4 regions of the Scandinavium sp. M-37 genome follow, and region 4 is predicted to be linked to each of the others. Evidence: predicted binding sites of a transcription regulator. Region 4 holds the regulator's gene; each other region holds the start of a gene.

Region 1 (5,925 bases), on a different contig from region 4:
TTCATGATGCCTCAGTAAGCAATGAAATCGGGATGCATTTAATATTTTGAGTGTGGCAGAAAGTATGTTTTCCCGTCATCGCCAAATCAAGTATGCAGAATGATTACGGATATTATTTTATTAATAAGTTGAATAATGGGATTCAGTGTGTTAGGCGGTATTAATACGGGGTTAAGTAAGGGGTTTCATTCAGGTAATTATAATAGATCTCATAAGATGTGATTTTAAGAAAAGGAGAGGCATTTCTGCCTCTCAATGAACGTCGGCTACCGGACGACAATCAATTTAGACATCTACCGCAAAACGCGAGAAAACGCCTGTGCCTGGGAGGGACGAATGTTGATTCGCGGCGGCAAAAACGCCTACTTTAGCCCCCACCCATTTGCCTTTTCCAGCAGCAAAATAGGGCGTGACGGCCTGCCAGTCCTTGGCATTCTCGCTGTAGCTGAAATAACACAGGCCGCCTGATTTAACCTCTACTCTAAGCCATAGCGGTGCGTTGGACGGCCAGTCGGCAATGTCACGCTGTTGCTGATGTAGCCTGCCGGTATCACTCATCCACGCAGCGATCAGCACGATTTTACGTTGTCCTTTGCACTGAGAAAGCGCAAGCGTTGCATAGCGTTCTCCATACACAATCAGTCCGCTGAGTTCACCCTCATGCTGAAAACCCGCGCTTAAAACGGTGGTGACGCAGAATTCACGCGCCGGGAATTTTTGCAACAGCAGGTTTGGCTGGCTATAGAGCGCCAGTTCGCCCTGATATTCGCGCATTGGCTGGCAGGTCAGCGCCAGGGCGTTGAGCGTCGGTTGTAGCCAATCTGCCTGTGGCTGGGCCTGCCACTGCCATTGTCGTCCGGGATATCCACGGGCGAAATCATCGCTGGTTTGTGGATTAAGATAGCCCTGAGGATGTTGCGCCACCGAGGGCAACGGGTATTCAATCACTGGTTGCCCGGGAGCATCTGTTGCTTGCTGCTTGCCGATAAACGGCCAGTCGTCCGTCTGCCAGTGCATCGGTTGTAGGTGGACAATGCGCCCGTAGAGGTCGGCATCCTGAAAATGTATGAACCAGCATTCGCCGTTTTCCAGTTCAACAAAGCCGCCTTGATGAGGGCCGTTAACATGGGTTTCGCCCTGTTGCAAAACGATGCGCGCCTCCCATGGCCCCTGCACGCTTCTGGCCCGCAGTACCGACTGCCAGCCGGTTTCCACCCCTCCTGCTGGTGCAAAGATGTAATACCAACCGTTGCGTTTGTAGAACTTCGGCCCTTCAAGGGTGGGGTTGTCCAGTGCACCATCGTAAATAATTTGCCCGTCATCAAGCAGAGAGCGGCCATCAGGCGACATTTCCATCAGCTGCAACTGATGTTTTCTGCCGGTGCGGCTATGGGCGAAAGCATGAACCAGCCAGGCGCGGCCATCGTCGTCCCACAGCGGACAAGGGTCTATCCAGCCTTTCGCCAATTTGACGCAGTGGGGGGCACTCCATTCTGCATGGGGGTCGGTCGTGCAGGACATAAAGATGCCTTCATCAGGCGTACTGAAAAAGACCCAAAATTTACCGTCGTGATGGCGAATCGACGGCGCCCAAACGCCTTTTCCAGGCTGCATGGTGTCGTAGGTCGCATCGTTAAAGGTGGAAAAGACGTGATTAATAATGGTCCAGTTGACTAAATCCCGTGAGTGCAAAATAGGCAGTGCGGGAAAATGATTAAAGCTGGAGGCCACCATATAGAAATCATCACCTGCACGCACAATGTCAGGGTCAGAATAATCGGCATGCAGAATCGGATTTTTATAGTATCCGGGGCGTGCAGTGTGATTAGGCATGATGATTCTCTCCGGTGGTGGTCATTGGCTCGGTGATATTTTTCACCATTACAGGGGATTCGCTAATCGGGCTGGTAGCATTTGCCTGCTGACGCAGCGCCAGTTCACGCTGTATTTTGCTCATCATCTGATCGTCAAGGGTATAAAAACGGCTTAACCAGTACAGGATGAAATAGGAAATGGACGGTCCAATGGTTAATAAGCTGATTATCCCAGTGGTGGCGAGTGTCGTTTGGGTTGGTACACCCGCCTGATAACCAAACCAGCCGAGAGAAAAACCGACAAATGCACCGGCTACGGCCATCCCCATTTTTAAAGCAAATAAGTTACCGGAAAAAGAGAGGCCAGTAATACGGCGCCCAAATTTCCATTCGCCGTAATCAGCGGCGTTGGCCATCATATTCCATTTAAAAGGCTGATACATTTGATGGAAAAAACCGACCAGGAAATAGAGTGGGAAGACAACTGCCAGCCAGGTGGGCGGGACAAAGAACATCACGACGCCGATGATGACCAGGAGTAAGTTAATATTTTTGAACAGTGACACCGCCCGATAGCGCTGTGCTAAATAACCCGCGGCGATACTGCCGATAATGGTCCCGATGACGCTGGTGGAAACAAACGCTGATTTCATTGCCGTTCCGGCTGCGCTTTCAACGCCTCCCAACATCAGATAGGTGGCATAGTACAGCGTCGCTGCGCTACGCATCACACCCGCCATGCTGGAAAAGAACGTGATGATCGCCACGATTCGCCACTGATCGTTGGCGAGTAAAATACGCAGATCGCCCATCATACTGTTGTTGCTTTCACTGGTCGGACGGACACGTTCTGACGTTGTGAAGAAGCAGAAAAATAACATGATCACGGCCAGGGTCCCCATAATCGCCATTGTGGCCTGGAAACCAAACTGTTTATTCTCTTTTCCAAGCCAGTCGACTAAGAATAAAGTCGCCACCGAGACCACAAGACCGGCAAGGGAAGAGATGGTGAAGCGATAGGATTGCGCGGATAAACGATCTTTTTCATCAGCTGTAATCACCCCGCCAAGTGCACAGTAAGGAATATTGATAAAGGTGTAGCACAGCATTAATAACGTATAGGTGATATAGGCATAGAGTAATTTACCCGATGCGCCAAAGTCTGGCGTTGTGAAGGTTAATACCGCCAATACCGCGTAAGGAATGGCGAACCAAATCAACCATGGCCGAAAATGGCCCCAGCGCGTACGTACCCGATCCGCGACCAATCCCGTTAACGGATCGGTAATGGCGTCGAGAATACGGGTCACCAGAAACATTACCCCGACGGCTGCTGCCGAGAGTCCATAAATATCGGTATAAAAATACGTTAAGAACATAGTAACCGAAGAATAAACGATGCCACATGCGGCATCGCCCATGCCGAAGCCAATTTTCTCGGCAACGGATAATTTCCTGAGTGTTGTCATTTTTCTCTCCAGGCATGAGTGTGTATTTTTTACTCTATGGACTGGGGGTTTATTTGACTATTGAGATATTTGCTCTGATGGTTATGTTTTTTGTCAATTGAGAAAGTTGTCACATAACAATAAATAATTGGTCTGACAAAAAAAGAGGGCTGTTACACCAAAAAACGCTCCTGAAGAGTCAGGAGCGTCGGTCACTGTTTTACAGCGAATCCGCATGCGGGACGCCGAAGTCAGGCATCCCGTTTTCATGCCAGTGGATGAGCTTCAACCGGGTATGGCGGTTAGGGTCATACAGCGGGTCGCCTTCGATTTCGGTGTAGTTTCTGGCGTGATAGACCAGCACATCCTGGCCGTCTGGCGTTTGGGTAAAGCTGTTATGGCCCGGGCCGTATTGCCGATTTTCATAGCTGGTGGTGAACACCGGCTGCGGTGATTTATGCCAGTTGCTGGCCTGCATCGGGTCGGCGTCGAGATCAATCCATAACAGGCCCATGCAGTAGTTCTCATCGGTGGCGCTGGCAGAATAGCTGACGAACAGGCGGTTGCCGTGGACAATCACCGCCGGGCCTTCGTTCACCAGAAAGCCCCGACACTCCCAGTCAAATTCGGGTTTACTGAGCATCACCGGCTGGCCTTTCAGCGTCCATGGATTTTCCAGCTCCGCCAGATACAGATTGGAATTTCCGGCAATATCCGGCGCCTTTTGCGCCCACAGATACCACTGCTTTCCCTGATGCATGAATGTGGTTGCGTCGAGCGCGAAGGTATCAAACGGCGTTTTCACCTGGCCTCTTTCTTGCCACGCACCGGTCAGCGGGTCGGCATCGTCACAGGTCAGCGCGAACATCCGATGCTGGAACATCCCCAATTCATCAAGGTCATGGGTGTGCGTGGCGGCAAAATAGATGACCCAGGTGCCGTCAATGCAGTGCAGTTCCGGCGCCCAAATTAGCTGGCTCATCGGGCCGCTATCGGGTTTACGCCAGACCACTACCGGTTCAGCAGTGCGTAAACCGGCGATGTCAGCGGCGCGGCGGATTTCCAGCCGGTCATATTCCGGTACTGAGGCGATGAAGTAATACGCCCCCTCGTGATGCAGAATAAATGGGTCCGCACGCTGCTCGATAAACGGGTTAGGCCAATTGTTCATTGTGGTTTCCTCACCAGCTCTGCCTGTTGTTGATATTCACTCAGTTCGCGATAGTTCTGACGACGTTTTTCCAGATCGGCCTGGATCTGTTTCATTAATTCCCGATCCACTTTCAGCAGGCGAACGACCCCGGCGGTAATCAGATAACCGACGCCAGGGATGACGCTGAACAGCAGCACGATCCCGTTGAGCGCATCCGGGCCTTGTGCTTTCGCGCCCGCATCATAACCATACCAGGAGAGCAGGAACCCGACCATCGCCCCGGCGACCGCCAGCCCGACTTTCAGGAAGAACAGGTTGCCGGAGAAGCTGATGCCGGTGATGCGTTTACCTGTTTTCCATTCGCCATAGTCGTCCACATCGGCCATCAGCGACCAGTGCAGCGGGGAAGGGATCTGATGCAGGATGTTGAGCAGGAAATAGAGCACCATGATCATCATCGTGGCGTGCGGATCGAAGAAGTAGAAGGCGCAGGAGAAAATCGCTAGCGCAATGTTGGTCCAGAAGAACACCTGCAGTTTGCACCAGCGGTCGGTCAATACCTTCGCTAACATACTGCCGATCATCATCCCGACCACGCCGAGGCTGATAAACAGCGTGGCGAAATGGGTGCTCTGTTGCATTACCCAGGTAACGTAGTACATGGTCGCCGCCATGCGGATAAAGCCCGGGCAGACATTGCACAGGGTCAGCAGCAGGATGCGCACCCACTGATCGTTTTTCCACACGTCTTTAAGATCACGCTTGAGTTCATCGTTGGTTTGCACCGCCGGACGCACGCGTTCACGCACGGTGGCAAAGCAGAACAGGAACATACACATGCCGATAAACGCCAGCACGGTCATCGCCATTTGATAGCCTTTGGCTTTGTTATCGCCGCCAAACCAGTCGACCATTGGCAGTAAGGTCAGCGACAGCAACAGGGTGGCAATGCCGACCATCACGAAGCGATAGGACTGACACGCCACGCGCTCTTTCGGATCGTTGGTGATAACGCTCCCGAGCGAACAATAAGGAATGTTGATCGCCGTATAGGTTATCGACAGCAGGAAGTAGGTCACGAAGGCATAGATAACCTTGCTGCTGTAACTCCATTCCGGGGTGGTGAACATCAGCACGCTGAACAGCGCGTAGGGGAAGGCAATCCACAGTAGCCACGGCCGAAAACGACCATATTTACTGCGGGTGCGGTCCGCCATTGCCCCCATAATCGGGTCCGTCACCGCGTCGATGACGCGAATTGAGAGCAGTAACACCCCGACCAGCGCCGGGGCTAAACCGAAAATATCCGTATAAAAATAGTTAACAAACAACATAATGGCGCCGAAGATGATGTTGCATCCCGCGTCGCCCATTCCGTAGCCGATCTTTTCTTTTACCGATAATTTGTTGTTGTCCATCGACACTTCTCCGCAATGAGATATGCAGATGATTATTCGCAGGCTTTCAAAAAAATGCGTAGCAGGAATGCGGTGATGATATGGATAAATCA
Region 2 (5,925 bases), on a different contig from region 4:
TTTCCTGTGCGATATCCGCCAGGTCATTTTCAACCCGAATTTGTTCCCAAATGAGAACATGGAAGGCAAAATTGACCGGCCGGAAGAGTACGCCGATATCGGCACGAAATGCGTGAGCAATTTCCGTGAGAAGAACCGCGATCGCTGTCTGGTGATCCTCTCCCGTGAGGACGAAGCGCTCAACAGCCAGCGCTCGGCTGAGCTGATGCATCATTACTACGAAATTATCTGGGATGAGGTGCAGACGCATAAGTTCAAGAACATCTCTCCCCATTTACAGCGTATCAAAGCCTTCAAAACCCTCGGCTAAACCCGCTCTGCGCCTGGTGAATACCCGCTCATCAGGCGCGCACTCCCGCCCATATTGGCTACACTTGCTCAACGATTAAGCTGTAAAACTTGATTCATATCAATTTTGGTATGACCAATGCACCTCGCGTGATATTCTTCACACTCTTGTCAGGATTTAGGTCTCTAACTTGTTGTTAATTAAAGGCTATTTTTATAACTTTTAATTAACAATTGGTTAATAATTTAGGGGGTCACGTTGACTACGCCATTGAAAAAGATTGTGATTGTGGGTGGTGGTGCCGGCGGGCTGGAGTTGGCTACTCAACTGGGTAGAAAGCTTGGCCGTGGCAAAAAAGCAAAAATTACGTTGGTAGACCGAAACCATAGCCACCTGTGGAAACCGCTGCTGCACGAAGTGGCAACCGGTTCGCTGGACGAAGGTGTGGACGCGCTGAGCTATCTGGCGCACGCCCGTAACCATCACTTCCAGTTCCAGCTGGGATCGGTGGTCGATATCAACCGTGAAACCAAAACGCTGACGCTCGCAGAACTGCGCGACGAGAAGGGCGAGCTGCTGGTGCCTGAGCGCAAGCTGGCGTATGACACGCTGGTGATGGCGCTGGGCAGCACCTCTAACGATTTCAACACCCCGGGCGTGAAGGAAAACTGCATTTTCCTCGACAACCCGCATCAGGCGCGCCGTTTCCATCAGGAAATGCTCAACCTGTTCCTGAAGCACTCCAGTAATCTGGGTGCTAATGGCAAGGTAAACATCGCCATCGTCGGCGGTGGGGCGACCGGCGTAGAACTGTCGGCTGAACTGCATAACGCAGTGAAACAGCTGCACAGCTACGGCTACAAAGGCCTGACTAATGACGCGCTGAACGTCACGCTGGTGGAAGCGGGCGAACGTATTCTGCCTGCGCTGCCGCCGCGTATTTCCAGCGCTGCGCACAGCGAGCTCACCAAAATGGGCGTCCGCGTTCTGACGCAGACAATGGTCACCAGCGCCGATGCAGGCGGCCTGCACACCAAAGATGGCGAATACATCAATGCCGATCTGATGGTGTGGGCGGCGGGTATCAAGGCGCCAGACTTCATGAAAGACATCGGCGGCCTGGAGACCAACCGCATCAACCAACTGGTGGTTGAGCCGACGCTGCAAACTACCCGCGATGCGGATATCTACGCCATCGGCGACTGTGCTTCGTGCGCGCGTCCGGAAGGTGGTTTCGTGCCACCGCGTGCGCAGGCTGCGCACCAGATGGCAAGCCTGGCGTTGAGCAATATTCTGGCGCAGATCAAAGGCAAACCGCTGAAAGCGTATACCTATAAAGATCACGGTTCGCTGGTATCACTGTCGAACTATTCGACGGTCGGCAGCCTGATGGGTAACCTGATGCGCGGCTCAATGATGGTTGAAGGGCGCATCGCACGCTTTGTCTACATCTCGCTGTACCGTATGCACCAGATTGCACTGCACGGCTACTTCAAAACCGGCCTGATGATGCTGGTGGGCAGTATCAACCGGGTGATTCGCCCGCGTCTTAAACTGCACTAAGTTCTAAAACGCCCGGCGGCGCTGCGCTTGCCGGGCTTGTTCAGACTTCTCCGAAACCCGCGTTTTTCCCCTTCATAACCCCTTTTTTTGATCCTAATTCCTATATCCACGTTTCCTCTTAGGTAGCAAAATTGTTACCAACAGCAACAAAGGAGGAACTCCCGTGAATAAATCTATGTTGGCGGGTATAGGGATTGGCGTAGCTGCTGCGCTGGGCGTGGCGGCGGTTGCCAGTCTGAATGTGTTTGACCGTGGCCCGCAATACGCGCAGGTCATTTCAGCCACCCCGATTAAAGAAAGTGTGAAAACGCCGCGTCAGGAATGCCGTAACGTTGCCGTGACCCATCGTCGTCCGGTTCAGGACGAAAACCGCATTGCCGGTTCGGTACTGGGTGCCGTAGCGGGTGGGGTTATTGGTCACCAGTTTGGTGGGGGACGTGGAAAAGATGTTGCCACAGTCGCAGGCGCGCTGGGTGGCGGTTACGCCGGGAACCAGATCCAGGGTTCAATGCAAAATAACGATACCTACACCACGACGCAGCAGCGCTGCAAAACGGTATATGATAAGTCTGACAAAATGTTGGGCTACGACGTGACCTACAAAATTGGCGATCAGCAGGGGAAAATCCGTATGGATAAAGATCCTGGCTCTCAGATCCCACTGGACAACAACGGTCAGCTGGTTCTGAATAACAAAGCCTAAAAAAAGCAGTACTCTACGCTAGAATTGGCCCCTCAAACGCTCAGGCTGAGGGGCTTTTTTTATGATTACGATAAAGGCTCTCAGATTTTCAGCATCTGTGGCCACAGCCGTAGGGTGGTGTCGGTAATTTGCAGTAGCGTCTCGAGGCTGGCCCCTTCGCGAGCGCTGATCGACATCCCTTGCAGAATACAGCTCAGGAATTGTGCCAGCTCACCAATGCATTTGTCCGCCGGTATTTCACCCCGCACCTGACGCTGGGTCAGAAACTCACACAGCGTTTTTTCCTGCATCGCATGGCGCGACTTGATTGTGCGCGCAATCTCTTTCGACGATGCTGCAAGTGTCGCGGACGTATTAATCATAAAGCAGCCCGCCGGGGTCTCTTTACTGGTGAAGCAGGTTGCGACCGCGCGGAAATAGTCGCGCAGTGCGTCTTCTACCGATTTCTCTTCGCAAAAAAGCTGGGCTTCGTGCTTATCGGCAAAACGTGAAATGTAACGGTCAAGAACGGCCCGGAACAGCCCCTCTTTATTCACAAATTCTGCGTACAGCGTCGGGGCTTTCGCACCGGTTGCTTCGACTAAATCCGCGAGCGATGTCGCTTCATAGCCGTGCTGCCAGAAGAGTGTCATGGCCTTATCAAGCGCCACGTCCCTGTCGAACACTTTGGGTCGGCCACGGCTTTTTTTTGCGCAACTTACGACTTCAGTTGTCATGGCGCCGTAGTACCTCTGTGGTTGTGTTAAGCCTTCATTATAAAAACAAACGCCCGGCATAACCAGTGCCGAATCTCGTAAAATAAAATAATCCTATAGTTATGAAAAATAAGGGATAAATAAATTAAATAATAATCGTTATAAAAAGAATTTGACGTGTGACCTGGATCACATTATTCTTTACCTATCGATCGTTAAGTTAATCATAACGACCTAACAAATTCATCTGCATAGGTATAATAATCATGAAAAGCATCAAAACCCTGGTCGTTGCCGCCGTTCTGAGTTCTCTGTCATTCGCAAGCTTTGCTGCGGTTGAAGTCCAGTCCACCCCAGTCGATCAGCAGAAAGTGGGTGTGATTTCCGCCAGCGCCGGGACTAACCTGGGTTCTCTTGAAGATCAGCTGGCACAGCAGGCCGACGCCATGGGCGCAAAATCATTCCGCATTACCTCTGTTACGGGTCCTAACACCCTCCACGGGACCGCAGTAATCTATAAATAAGGCCCGCCTTATTTAATCCTCGGCAATGCCACTGCCAAAAAAAACACCGCGACATTTGTCGCGGTGTTTTTTTTCGTTATGAGATTAGAACGATTGTTGATTCAGCGTCTGCGGCGCGTCGTGATGGGTGACATCTACCGGCATACCGGAGCGCACCTCCATCACATGCTCCATGACTTGTGCATCCGTCTGTGGCGACTTTTTGAAGGCTTCCATGCTGGCATTCAGGGCAATCGGCAGCACTTTTGGGTCATCATCAATATGCTTCGACAGCGGCTGGTGAACTTCCACCAGATGCACGCCGCCTGGCTCGACTGACGCTTTAATCGGCGTATTGATAATATTCACTTTGGTGCCCGGGGTGACCTGTTTGAACAAGGTTTCGATATCGCCATCGCGCAGGCGAATACAGCCCGAGCTGACGCGCATCCCGATGCCAAAATCGGCGTTGGTGCCGTGCAGCAAGTACACGCCGCCGTAGGCCGAAAGACGAATCGCATGATGACCCATCGGGTTATCCGGCCCGGCTGGAACTACCGCTGGCAAATCCACTCCCATGGCTTTATAACGCGCACGAATATTGGCGGTTGGCGTCCAGGTTGGGTTCGCACGTTTGTCGGATACGGTGGTCACCATCGTTGGGGTGAGGGTGGTGCCGCCAAGTTGACCGATACCTATCGGGTAAATGGTCACGCTGTTTTTACCCGGCGGATAGTAGTAGAGACGCAGTTCCGCCAGGTTAATCACCATGCCTTCACGCGGGGCATCCGGGAGCAGGGTTTGCAGCGGAATGGTCAGCACGCTGCCCGCGCGAGGCACGTACGGGTCCACGCCGGGATTGGCCTGCAGTAACGCCAGGAATCCCACGTTATATTTTTTAGCGATAGCCTCCAGCGATCCGCCGTTGTTTTCCACGACGTGAAAGCGGTTTTCACCCACCAGACGACTGCCTGTGGGCGGAAGGGGCCAGGTATTAGCGCGAACGGGAAGCGCCATTGTGACGGTCGCGACGACGGCCAGCAGGCCGAGCAGACGCATAAAACGCGATTGAATCATCATCACAGCACATCCATAACGGTGATTGAGCAGGGAAAACCCTCATTATGGCGTCAGGTCGTGTCTGGATGTTTCAATGGTTTGCAAAGAGTGTGTAAATTATTGCAGGGAGAAGATGCCCGGCGACGATCGCCGCCGGGACAGGGGGATCAGGCGACAGCGTTCTCTTCCAACTGCTGCATAAAGTTGCGCACCCATTCCATACGTTCTTTACGCTCGGTTAGGTCCTGGAAAAATTTCAGCCGCGTCGGCCCATCAAGACGATAGTGCTGCGGCTGTTTTTGCAGCAACCCAATCAGCCACGCCGGATTAACGTGGTTTTTCTCATTGAACTCAATCACGCCGCCTTTGTCGTTACCTTCCAGCTTACGAATGCCCAGCTTCTGCGCCTGCTGACGTAAACGCGCAATATCCAGCAGGTTACGCGCGGCATCCGGTAGCAGACCGAAACGGTCGATCAGTTCGACTTTCAGCTCGTCCAACGCCTGTTCACCTTTGGCGCTGGCGATGCGTTTATAGAACGACAGGCGGGTGTTCACATCCGGAATGAAATCGTCCGGCAGTAGGGAGGGCATTCGCAGTTCGACTTCGGTTTGCTGGCTGGTTAAATCTTCCAGCGACGGCTCACGCCCGGCTTTCAACGCATCGACGGCGTTTTCAAGCAGTTCCATATACAGCGAGAACCCGATGGTTTCCATCGAGCCACTCTGATCTTCGCCGAGCAGTTCACCCGCCCCACGGATCTCGAGATCGTGGGTGGCCAACGCAAAACCGGCCCCTAAATCTTCCAGCGATGCTATCGCCTCCAGACGTTTTTGTGCGTCGGTGGTCATCGCTTTCGGATGCGGCGTCAGCAGCCAGGCGTAGGCCTGATGATGCGAACGCCCCACGCGACCGCGCAGCTGGTGCAGCTGAGCGAGGCCAAAGTGATCGGCCCGTTCGATGATAATGGTGTTGGCGGTCGGAATGTCGATCCCGGTTTCGATAATGGTGGTACACACCAGCACATTGAAGCGCTGGTGGTGGAAATCGTTCATTACCCGTTCCAGCTCCCGCTCGCGCATCTGACCGTGACCGATGGCGACCCGCGCTTCC
Region 3 (5,925 bases), on a different contig from region 4:
AATCGGTGCTGCGTGAAACGCAGGCTGACGAAATCATGGTTAACGGGCAGATCTTTGATCATCAGGCACGCCTGCATTCGTTTGATTTAGCGATGCAGGTGAAAGAGGAACTGTTGGGGTAATTTTTGTTTATTGCCCGGCGGCATTTCGCCGCCGGGCGTGAACGATTACTGATACACAGGCAACACATTAAAGCTCGACAGGAAATGCACCACCGCGTTACCCACCCCGAATATCAGGATCAGGGCAATCATCGGTTTGCCACCCCAGACGCGGAACTGCGGGCTGCCAAAGCGTTTGCGAGACTTACGTGCCAGCAGCGCCGGAACAATCGCCGCCCAGATAGTGGCAGCCAGGCCAGCATAACCAATCGCATACAGGAAACCGTTCGGCCACAGTAAGCCTCCCACCACCGGCGGAACAAACGTCAACAGCGCAGTTTTAAAACGCCCAAGCGGCGCATCATCGAACTTAAACAGATCGGCCAGGTAGTCGAACAGGCCCAGCGTTACGCCGAGGAAAGAGCTCGCCACCGCAAAGTTTGAGAACACCACCAGCAGAAGATCCAGACTACGGCTGTTCAACACCCCGCTTAACGCCTGCACCAGTACATCAATGTTCCCGCCTTTCTGCGCGATGCCGACAAATTCGGGACGTGGAATATTGCCCATCGTGCCCAACAACCAGATAACGTACAGACCCAGCGCGAGCAACGTGCCGTAGACCAGGCATTTCACAATGGTACGCGGATCTTTACCGTAGTATTTCATCAGGCTCGGCACGTTGCCGTGATAGCCAAACGACGCCAGACAGAATGGCAGCGTCATCAGCAAATACGGCAGGTACGTCGCATGCTGTTCAGCCACGTTAAACAACGTCGGGGATTCCACATGCCCGAGCAGGCTGCCAAACGTCAGGAAGAAGGTGATGACCTTCGCCCCCAGCACGATAGCCGTCATGCGGCTGACCGCTTTGGTACTGAGCCATACCACAAACGCTACCAGCAACGCGAAGCCCAGCCCCGCCAGGCGCGGTGGCACGTTCAGGGACATTTCGCTGAAGGTGTGATGCAGAATAGAACCGCTCGCCGAGATATAGGCATAGGTCAGAATATAGAGCACGAAGGCAATCGACAGTCCGTTGATGATATTCCAGCGCTTGCCCAGTAAATCTTTGGTGATGGTGTCAAAGCTGGAACCGATCCGGTAATTGAGGTTCGCCTCAAGGATCATCAGCCCGGAATGCAGCATACAGAACCAGGTAAACACCAGCGCCGCGAGCGACCAGAAGAACCACGCCCCGGACATCACCACCGGCAGCGAGAACATTCCCGCCCCGATAATCGTTCCGCCGATAATCACCACCCCGCCAATCAATGACGGCCGGGTTGCTGTGGTGGTCAATGTCGCCATAGCGCCTGCTCTCCAGAAAAAGAATTCATATCCGTGTTAATGCGCAGCACTGTACCAGTACACGAGTACAATTGGAATAAAAAAAGCCCCGATAATCAATACCGGGGCTGTATCGTTTACTTTACGTACGTAACCGTAGTTTTAAACTCGGCTATTACGCTTCGGTAGGACGACGACGTACTGGTGCATCATCACGACGCGGCGCACGGCCACCTTCGCGACGCTCACCGCTGAAACGGCCTGCACCACCTTCACGACGTTCGCCGCTGAAACGACGACCTTCGCTACGACCGCCTTCACGACGCTCGCCGAAACCACCACGACCGCCAGCAGGGCCGCCACGACGCTCGCCACCACCGGTGTGCGGCACGGCATCACCGACCAGTTGCATGTTCATCGGCTTGTTCAGGATGCGGGTACGAGTAAAGTGCTGAAGCACTTCGCCCGGCATACCTTTTGGCAGCTCGATAGTCGAGTGGGTACCGAACAGCTTGATGTTACCGATGTAACGGCTGCTGATATCGCCTTCGTTAGCGATGGCGCCAACGATGTGACGAACTTCAACCCCGTCATCACGGCCCACTTCAATGCGGTACAGCTGCATGTCACCAACGTCACGACGTTCGCGACGCGGACGGTCTTCACCGCTGCGCTCTGGACGATCGCCACGTGGGCCACGGTCGTTACGGTCACCGCGCGGAGCACGGTCATTGCGATCGAAACGATCGTCACGATCGCGGAACTCACGCTTAGGACGCATCGGCGCATCTGGTGGCAGGATCAGTGGACGTTCGCCCTGAGCCATTTTCAACAGTGCTGCAGCCAGGGTTTCCATATCCAGCTCTTCTTCAGCAGAAGGCTGAATTTTTGCCAGCAGACCGCGGTAGATATCCAGGTCGCTGCTTTCCAGCTGCTGCTGGATTTTAGCGGAGAACTTAGCCAGACGACGTTCGCTCAGCAGTTCACGGGTCGGCAGTTCAACTTCTGGAATGGTCAGCTTCATGGTGCGTTCGATGTTGCGCAGCAGGCGACGCTCGCGGTTCTCAACGAACAGCAGCGCACGACCCGCACGACCCGCACGACCGGTACGGCCGATACGGTGAACGTAGGATTCTGAGTCCATTGGAATGTCGTAGTTAACAACCAGGCTGATACGCTCAACGTCCAGGCCACGGGCCGCAACGTCGGTAGCAATCAGGATGTCCAGACGACCATCTTTCAGACGATCCAGAGTCTGCTCACGCAGGGACTGGTTCATGTCGCCGTTCAGCGCTGCGCTGTTATAGCCGCTTTGTTCCAGCGCTTCAGCCACTTCCAGAGTCGCGTTTTTGGTACGCACGAAGATAATCGCCGCATCAAAATCTTCCGCTTCCAGGAAACGAACCAGTGCTTCGTTTTTACGCATGCCCCACACCGTCCAGTAGCTCTGGCTGATGTCAGGACGGGTCGTCACGCTTGACTGAATGCGGACTTCCTGTGGTTCTTTCATGAAGCGACGGGTAATACGACGAATCGCTTCTGGCATGGTCGCAGAGAACAGCGCGGTCTGATGACCTTCTGGGATCTGCGCCATAATGGTTTCAACGTCTTCGATGAAGCCCATACGCAGCATTTCATCGGCTTCGTCCAGTACCAGACCTTTCAGGCTGGACAGGTTCAGCGTGCCACGTTTTAAGTGATCGAGCAGACGGCCCGGGGTACCCACGACAATTTGTGGACCCTGACGCAGGGCGCGCAGCTGTACGTCATAACGCTGGCCACCGTAAAGGGCTACCACGTTTACGCCGTGCATATGTTTAGAGAAATCCGTCATGGCTTCAGCAACCTGAACCGCCAGTTCGCGGGTCGGCGCCAGCACCAGAATCTGTGGTGCTTTCAGCTCTGGATCAAGGTTGTGCAGCAGCGGTAAAGAGAACGCTGCAGTTTTGCCGCTACCGGTCTGGGCCATACCCAGTACGTCACGGCCACCGAGCAGATGTGGGATACACTCTGCCTGGATTGGAGATGGTTTTTCGTAACCCAGATCGTTCAGGGCTTTGAGGATGGAGGCGTTCAGCCCCAGATCGGAAAAAGTAGTTTCGATAGTAGTAGTCTCGATGATATCAGTCATGTAGTACACGTGCCTCGTAGATGGCGGCCAGTCTACATAACTCATCGTGAAATTGACCTGCAATTTTCATTGAAAAGTGTGAACCGGCTCAAATTTGGTGAATTAACGAACAATAAAGCCCTCACCCGTAAAGATGATGGCAATCAAAAAAGATTATGGGCTGAGTTGTTCGTCAGCTATTGCTGGTCCGATTCTGCCAGGTCGTCTTGCTCCTGGCCCAAGAGCGCTAATTCCAACAATGCGTATCGGTGCTCAACAAAGTTATGAACGTTGTTAGCAACCGCCAGTTTGAACAGTGCCGTAGCGCTGTCCTTGTCCCCCAGACTTAGGTAGTACTTACCTAAATAGAAGTTTGTTTCACTGAGATGCTCAGCGAGCGAGGTGTTATCCGTTGCGTCTGCCTTCAGTCTTTCCATCAGCGTTGCTTCGCTAATGTTACCGAGGTAGAACTCGACAATGTTCCATCCCCATTGCTCTTTGTCCGATTTTTCATAGCGCTGCTTGAGTGCTACGACAGCCTGCTTCTCATCGAGCTTCCGCTCAACGATATAAAGCCACAGACTACGGAAAGGATCATTGGGATCGTCTTGATAAAACGCCAGCAGATCATCTTGCGCTAACTTTGCGCGACCACCGTAATAAAGCGCGATGCCGCGGTTCAGATATGCGTAATTGTAAGTTGGATCAAGCTCAAGTACAGAATCAAACGCTTCATAGGCAGCATCAAAATTGCCTGCCTGCGTTAAATAAATGCCTAAGTAATTGAATACTTCAGGCATATCGGGTCTGATTGCCAACGCTTGCGAGAAATCGTTCCGCGCTAATGCTCTCAAACCGAGACTATCATACAACACTCCGCGCTCATATAAAAGCTGTGCGCGTTCATCATCGGTTAAAGCCCGACTGGCAAGAATTTGTTCCATACGTGCCAGAATCACTTCTTGCTGTAAAGTCGGTTGCAATGGCACCGCCAGGACTTCACTCTTGCGCCAGGCAGAATTACTGCATCCTGCCAGCGTGAGTGCTGTCGCAACGAAACACCAGCGCAAAAAAGGCTTCATTTCCCACTCCCGAAGACAACAATTGGATGAACGTCCTGTTCCCCGGCTGCTAACAAGCGTCCTGCCCGGAATGCGCCCTCCGCAAAAGCGGAGGGCTAATGGCAACCTTACTCGCCCTGTTCCGCTGCCGGCGCTTCTGGCGCGGCGGCTGGCTGAGTCTGCTCAGTCGCTTCTTTAATGCTCAGACGTACGCGGCCCTGGCGATCAACTTCCAGAACTTTAACCGGTACTTCCTGACCCATCTGCAGATAGTCAGTCACTTTCTCAACACGCTTGTCGGCAATCTGAGAAATGTGGACCAGACCTTCTTTACCGCCACCGATAGCAACGAATGCACCGAAGTCTACGATACGAGTAACTTTACCGTTGTAGATGCGGCCCACTTCGATTTCAGCGGTGATCTCTTCGATACGGCGAATAGCGTACTGCGCTTTGTCACCGTCGGTCGCTGCGATTTTCACGGTACCGTCATCTTCGATTTCGATGGTGGTGCCGGTTTCTTCGGTCAGCGCACGGATAACAGAGCCACCTTTACCGATAACGTCTTTGATCTTGTCTGGACTGATCTTGATGGTGTGAATACGCGGTGCGAATTCAGAGATGTCACCACGCGGTGCGTTGATAGCCTGTTCCATTACGCCCAGAATGTGCAGACGCGCACCTTTGGCCTGGTTCAGAGCAACCTGCATGATCTCTTTGGTGATACCTTCAATTTTGATATCCATCTGCAGTGCAGAGATACCTTCGCGGGAACCCGCTACTTTGAAGTCCATATCGCCCAGGTGATCTTCGTCGCCGAGGATGTCGGACAGAACTACGAAGTTCTCGCCTTCTTTCACCAGACCCATCGCGATACCTGCTACTGCAGATTTAATCGGTACGCCTGCATCCATCAGTGCCAGAGAAGCACCACATACGGAAGCCATGGAAGAAGAACCGTTAGATTCGGTGATTTCAGACACAACGCGTACGGTGTATGGGAATTCGTCGGTGGTAGGCATCACTGCCAACACGCCACGCTTCGCCAGACGGCCGTGACCAATTTCACGACGCTTCGGTGAGCCAACCATACCGGTTTCGCCCACAGAGTACGGAGGGAAGTTGTAGTGGAACAGGAAGCTGTCGGTGCGATCGCCCATCAGCTCGTCAATGTTCTGTGCGTCACGTGCGGTACCCAGAGTCGCTGTTACCAGCGCCTGAGTTTCACCACGGGTGAACAGTGCGGAACCGTGAGTACGTGGCAGTACGCCAGTGCGCACGTCCAGACCACGGATCATGTCTTTCTCACGACCATCGATACGCGGTTCGCCTGCCAGTACGCGGCTACGTACAGCGGTTTTCT
Region 4 (5,925 bases):
CACCTTGCCATGATGTGATTTATTATGCATATTTCGTGATTATTATTTCATAATCATTGCTGCATAAGAGGAATGTCATGGCGACTGAACAGGCTGCAATTACCCGTGCCACGTTTGATGAAGTGATCCTGCCCATCTATGCCCCGGCGGAGTTTATCCCGGTGAAGGGAAAGGGCAGCCGGGTGTGGGATCAGCAGGGCAACGAGTACGTTGATTTCGCGGGGGGAATTGCAGTCACGGCGCTGGGGCATTGCCATCCGGCGCTGGTAGAGGCGCTGAAAAGCCAGGGCGAAACGCTATGGCATACCAGCAATGTGTTCACCAATGAACCGGCACTGCGCCTGGGTCGTAAGCTGGTGGCCGCCACGTTTGCCGAGCGCGTGGTGTTTATGAATTCCGGTACGGAAGCCAACGAAACGGCATTTAAACTGGCGCGCTACTATGCCTCGACGCGCCACAGCCCGTACAAAACCAAAATCATCGCGTTCCACAACGCCTTCCACGGCCGTTCGCTGTTTACCGTTTCGGTCGGTGGACAGCCGAAGTACTCCGACGGCTTCGGGCCGAAACCGGCCGATATCATCCACGTTCCCTTTAACGACCTGCATGCGGTGCAAGCGGTGATGGACGATCACACCTGCGCAGTGGTGGTTGAGCCGATTCAGGGTGAGGGCGGAGTGATGGCGGCCACGCCTGAATTCCTCAAAGGGCTGCGCGAGTTGTGCGACCAGCATCAGGCGTTGTTAGTATTTGATGAGGTGCAGAGCGGCATGGGGCGTACCGGGTCGCTGTTTGCGTATCAGCATTACGGCGTGACGCCGGATATTCTCACCAGTGCCAAAGCGTTAGGCGGCGGTTTCCCGGTGAGCGCCGTGCTGACCACCGAAGAGATTGCCAGCGCGTTTCACGTCGGTTCGCACGGGTCGACCTATGGCGGTAATCCGCTGGCCTGCGCGGTGGCTGGGGCGGCGTTTGACATTATTAACACGCCAGAAGTGCTGGACGGCGTAAATGCAAAGCGCGAGTGTTTTGTGAAGCATCTGCAACAGATCGACGCCGAGCTGGATGTTTTCAGCGATGTACGCGGCATGGGCTTGCTGATTGGCGCTGAGCTGAAGCCGCAGTACAAAGGTCGCGCACGCGATTTCCTGCACGCTGCCGCGCATGAAGGTGTGATGGTGCTTAACGCCGGGCCGGACGTGATGCGCTTTGCGCCGTCGCTGGTGGTGGAAGAGACGGACATTGACGAAGGGATGGCGCGTTTTGCCGCTGCGGTGAAGAAGGTAGTGAAAAGCTAAGCGCGCTTCTTCAACCAAATCCCATGATGCGGGCGCTGACGCCATGCCACTGAAGAGATGGTGTGCATGGTGTTCAGATGCCCCAGAATACGCTGTAGATGCTGTTCCATAGTGCTGAGCGGCCCATGCGCCAGCGTCTCCGCCGACTCCATGATATTCGCATCCCCGCTGCCTCCCGCCTCGTCATACTCTAGCCGCTGCTGGCAGCGCTGCAAGGCAATTTCGCAGGACTGCAAATAACGCTGGGCCAAATCTTCGGTCAGCATGTTGTGCTCGCGCGCCAGCGTGGTCATGGCATTGATATGCTCGACGATAAACTGGCTGTGCGTTACCCACAGCTTCATATCCGCCAGATAATGCGAGTTAAAGCCCGGTTCCTGCATCGCCTGATTCAGCGAGTTGAACAGCGCGTTGTGCGCCTGATTCACGCGCATCCGCTGATATGCCAGGGTGGGTGCCTGCGGGTCGTTACTGAGGATCAGCCGCAGGGCATCCTGGTCGGCCTCCAGCGCCTGCTGGGCATTTTTACGCAGTAGCCCGCTTTGCCACTGCGGCCACAGCCAGACCATTCCGCCGAAGGCTATCAGACAGCCAATCACCGTGTCGACAAAACGAGCCAGAATGAAATGTTCGCCGTTGAGCGTCAGCAGCTGAATGGTGTATACCGCGGTGACCGTAAAGCCCACGGTGGCCCAGCCGTAGCTCTTGCGAATGATCAGATAGCTCGCCAGGGTAATCAATAACATCGACGCCAGGGTGTAGCCTTCCGGTACGTGGAAGTGCAGGGTGCCTGCGGCAATCACCAGCCCGGCCAGCGTGCCCGCGGCCCGGTGGAAAATTCGCACGCGCGTTGCGCCGTAGCCGTTTTGCGTCACCAGCAGGACGGTCATCAGGATCCAGTACGGCTTCGGCAGATTCAGCGCCGCCCCCATCAGGCTGGCGATGCTCAGCATCACGCTGATTCGCGCCGCGTTTCGCAGCGCCGGAGATTTAAACGACAGGTAGCTTTTCAGCGCGGCGAAAACCGGCAGACGGCGTTCGTTATCGGCCATCAGATTGCGCGGGTACAGCGGGCGCTGCATCCGCAAGACGCGGGCGATACGGCTGAAATGCCAGGCGCAGAACTGGCCGACGGGATTATCCGGGTGCTGATGGGCGATTTTTTCCAGAGCGCCAATCTGTTTATCCATGTTAAAGCGCTGCGGAAAACGGTGATAAAGAATGTCATCGGCCATCACCCGCAGCCGGGCGGCGATGGTTTGTGCATTCCAGCGGATCACCGCTTCAGCGTGGCTGCGTTCCACCAGTTTTTGCACTTCCGCTGGCTGATGCAGGCTGACTGAAATATGTTCTTGCAGGTCGAGGCCCATCTGGAAGGCGCGCAGCAGGCGCTTGTATTCGTGATTCTGGTTGGCTGCGAGCATATGCATTTGCTGGTAACACTGGGTAATCAGGTCGACTGCCTTCTGCTGACGGTTGAGTAGCGGTGGCAGCGCTTTTTCAGGATCGGTGTGCTGAGTCAGGAGGCTGTATTTGGCTTCACAATAATCCGCTAGCTGGCGATAGAGCAGGCTCAGGGATTCGCGCAGCGGCTGTTCGCGCCACATCCAGAACCAGAACCAGTTAAACAGGCCGTACCACAGAGTGCCGAGAGCGTAAATCAGCAGCGGCTGCCACACCGGCATATTGCCTGCGAGGCTGAGGGTGAAGATCGAGGCAATCAGCGAGGCGGGCAGCAGGCGCGCGTGCAGAGAACTGATTTCGGCGGTAACGCCGAGTAGCATCGCCAGCCCGCTCAGAATAATGGGCAGCGGCACGTCACGCGCCAGCAGCAGCTGTACCGCGAGGCTACAGCCCGCAAACAGCGAGCCGCCAATAATCAGGCGCTTGAAGAAACGTTTGTGGGGCGTGTCCAGCCCGGCAATGTTGCAGCAGGCGGGAACCAATGAAAACAGCAGACCGTACTTGAGATAACCCAGAGCCAGACCGATAGCCACGGGTAAACAGAGCACCAGCGTTTGTCGCAGTGCGTAGTTAATTTCCGGGTGATAAATCAGCCTGCGCCACATGAGGGGAGAGACAAAAACGGCGTACTGCCCCAGGGCAATACGCCGTTAATCTGGCTTAGCGGGTACCGTAAACCACGATAGTTTTACCGTGGGCGGAGATCAGATTCTGATCTTCCAGCATTTTCAGAATACGGCCCACGGTTTCACGTGAGCAGCCAACGATCTGACCGATTTCCTGACGGGTGATTTTAATTTGCATACCGTCCGGGTGGGTCATAGCATCAGGCTGTTTTGCCAGGTTCAGCAGCGTCTGCGCGATACGACCGGTTACGTCGAGGAACGCCAGGTTGCCCACTTTTTCAGAGGTGACCTGCAGGCGACGCGCCATCTGGGAGGAGAGGCGCATCAGAATATCCGGGTTCACCTGGATAAGCTGACGGAATTTTTTGTAGGAGATTTCGGCCACTTCACAAGCGGTTTTCGCCCGAACCCAGGCACTACGCTCCTGACCTTCTTCGAACAGGCCAAGCTCACCGATAAAGTCGCCCTGGTTAAGGTAAGAGAGGATCATCTCTTTACCTTCTTCATCCTTGATGAGTACTGCAACGGAGCCTTTCACGATGTAGTACAGCGTTTCTGCTTTTTCACCCTGGTGAATCAGCGTGCTCTTCGATGGGTACTTATGAATGTGGCAATGAGACAAGAACCATTCAAGGGTAGGGTCTGTTTGCGGTTTGCCAAGCACCATGCGCGGTTATCCTCTGTTATAAGCTGTCTCCAGTGGCAGATAAGACACTGCCGCTGGCTTTGCAATCGTATCCTTCCCTGTGCCTGGGAAGTCGGCTGTCGGATTTTACTGCAGCCTGTAGTGTGATGTCCTCTGCATACATGCAGTACTTCAATGTATTACTGTAGCATCCCGACTGTTTTAGCATAGCTTTTGCCGCGTGTCTCCTGGTGTCTCGCTTCAGCATGACGCACGTCGCCTTCCGTTGCGAGAATTGTTATGTGCGCGTAATCTGTCAGGAAAATTGCAACTCTGGAGTTAACAATTATGCAAGCGCGTGTGAAATGGGTTGAGGGTTTAACCTTCCTGGGCGAGTCTGCTTCTGGCCACCAAATCCTGATGGACGGTAACTCTGGTGACAAAGCGCCAAGCCCGATGGAAATGGTGCTGATGGCCGCGGGAGGATGCAGCGCGATTGACGTGGTATCGATTCTGCAAAAGGGGCGTCATGACGTGACCGATTGCGAGGTGAAGTTGACCTCTGAGCGTCGTGAAGAAGCTCCGCGTTTGTTTACCCACATTAATTTGCACTTCATCGTGACCGGGAAAGAGCTGAAAGAAGCCGCGGTGTCGCGTGCGGTGGATTTGTCCGCTGAGAAATACTGCTCGGTGGCGCTGATGCTGGAGAAAGCGGCGAAAATTACCCATTCGTTTGAAGTGGTCGAAGGGTAAGCCGCCTGCCCGGTGGCGCTGCGCTGACCGGGCCTACTGTTTTTCGGATGACATCAACCTATCTTTTTGCCTTCCATCAACCGCTCGACCAGCGGCGACATAATCAGCTCCATAGCCAGCCCCATCTTCCCGCCCGGCACCACTAATGTATTCATGTGAGAAATGAATGAACCCTGTAGCATCGCCAGCAGCCAGGGGAAATCAATATCGCCCAGATTCTGGAAATGGATGACCACAAAGCTTTCATCGAGCGAGGGGATCCCTTTCGCCGCGAACGGGTTGGAGGTGTCCACGGTGGGTACGCGCTGGAAGTTAATGTGGGTACGTGAGAACTGCGGGGTGATGAAGTTGATATAGTCTTCCATCGAACGCACCACTGAATCCATGACTGCTTCCCGGGAATGTCCGCGTTCGCTGGTGTCACGCGTCAGCTTTTGGATCCATTCGAGGTTCACAATCGGCACCACGCCGACCAGCAAATCGACGTGTTTTGCCACGTCGTGCTGCGGGGTTACAACCCCGCCGTGCAGGCCTTCATAAAACAGCACATCGGAGGGTTCAGGCAGCGGTTGCCACGGCGTAAACGTCCCAGGCACCTGATTCCACGGCACCGCCTCGTCGTAGGTATGCAGGTATTTACGCGACTGCCCGCTGCCGTCCAGGCCATAGGTCAAAAACGTCTGTTCGAGTAGGCCGAAATCGTTGGCGTCCGGGCCAAAATAACTGATGTGTCGACCCATATCGCGCGCTTTGCGGATGGCCATGTCCATTTCTGGGCGGGTGTAACGGTGGAAACTGTCGCCTTCCACTTCCGCAGCGGTCAGATTGAGTTGGGCAAAGATTTTACGGAAGGCGAGGCTGGTGGTGGTGGTTCCCGCGCCGCTGGAGCCGGTCACGGCGATCACCGGATGTTTGGCAGACATAACTACTCCCTGAAGCAGTAATATTTTTGAGTATAGTCAGCCGTGGAATTGGGTACGGGGCATTAGGTTCACCGTCTCGTGCAGTTCGGACCACACCAGGACGACGTCCCCGCTTTTCAATTGTTGTTTTACGTCGGCGACCTTGTCTTCTAGCGAACGTTCATGTTCACCATAATCGGTACCTTCGCGCAACACAAAGCTTTCAATCAGATTTTCGAGCGTTTCGGGAGCCAGGT

What was found. Region 4 encodes CRP, which controls carbon source genes, mostly activating them, when cyclic AMP is high. Its sites were predicted from a motif close to ATGTGANNNNNNTCACAT; they were not measured.
Region 1: ACG0Z5_RS03005 (glycoside-pentoside-hexuronide (GPH):cation symporter) is a predicted target of CRP. The motif match lies at 3,381-3,398, and genes of this name have one in related genera.
Region 2: bhsA (multiple stress resistance protein BhsA) is a predicted target of CRP. The motif match lies at 3,428-3,445, and genes of this name have one in related genera.
Region 3: yrbN (protein YrbN) is a predicted target of CRP. The motif match lies at 3,599-3,616, and genes of this name have one in related genera.

What each region holds. Positions count from the first base shown of each region.
Region 1 is NZ_JBIGIN010000002.1:226,740-232,664, forward strand. It holds gene ACG0Z5_RS02995 (hypothetical protein) at 1-5, opposite strand, end outside; gene ACG0Z5_RS03000 (glycoside hydrolase 43 family protein) at 286-1,833, opposite strand; gene ACG0Z5_RS03005 (glycoside-pentoside-hexuronide (GPH):cation symporter) at 1,826-3,283, opposite strand; gene ACG0Z5_RS03010 (family 43 glycosylhydrolase) at 3,483-4,433, opposite strand; gene ACG0Z5_RS03015 (glycoside-pentoside-hexuronide (GPH):cation symporter) at 4,430-5,833, opposite strand.
Region 2 is NZ_JBIGIN010000008.1:79,899-85,823, reverse strand. It holds gene ycfP (alpha/beta hydrolase YcfP) at 1-310, shown strand, start outside; gene ACG0Z5_RS08455 (NAD(P)/FAD-dependent oxidoreductase) at 548-1,852, shown strand; gene ACG0Z5_RS08450 (glycine zipper 2TM domain-containing protein) at 2,016-2,555, shown strand; gene ACG0Z5_RS08445 (TetR/AcrR family transcriptional regulator) at 2,636-3,271, opposite strand; gene bhsA (multiple stress resistance protein BhsA) at 3,517-3,774, shown strand; gene ACG0Z5_RS08435 (L,D-transpeptidase family protein) at 3,859-4,833, opposite strand; gene mfd (transcription-repair coupling factor) at 4,980-5,925, opposite strand, start outside.
Region 3 is NZ_JBIGIN010000024.1:50,559-56,483, reverse strand. It holds gene ACG0Z5_RS16865 (luciferase-like monooxygenase) at 1-122, shown strand, start outside; gene mtr (tryptophan permease) at 168-1,412, opposite strand; gene ACG0Z5_RS16855 (DEAD/DEAH family ATP-dependent RNA helicase) at 1,567-3,522, opposite strand; gene yrbN (protein YrbN) at 3,515-3,592, opposite strand; gene nlpI (lipoprotein NlpI) at 3,699-4,583, opposite strand; gene pnp (polyribonucleotide nucleotidyltransferase) at 4,691-5,925, opposite strand, start outside.
Region 4 is NZ_JBIGIN010000016.1:54,230-60,154, forward strand. It holds gene ACG0Z5_RS13200 (aspartate aminotransferase family protein) at 78-1,298, shown strand; gene ACG0Z5_RS13205 (YccS/YhfK family putative transporter) at 1,295-3,367, opposite strand; gene crp (cAMP-activated global transcriptional regulator CRP) at 3,423-4,055, opposite strand; gene ACG0Z5_RS13215 (OsmC family protein) at 4,362-4,766, shown strand; gene ACG0Z5_RS13220 (phosphoribulokinase) at 4,820-5,689, opposite strand; gene ACG0Z5_RS13225 (YheU family protein) at 5,726-5,925, opposite strand, start outside.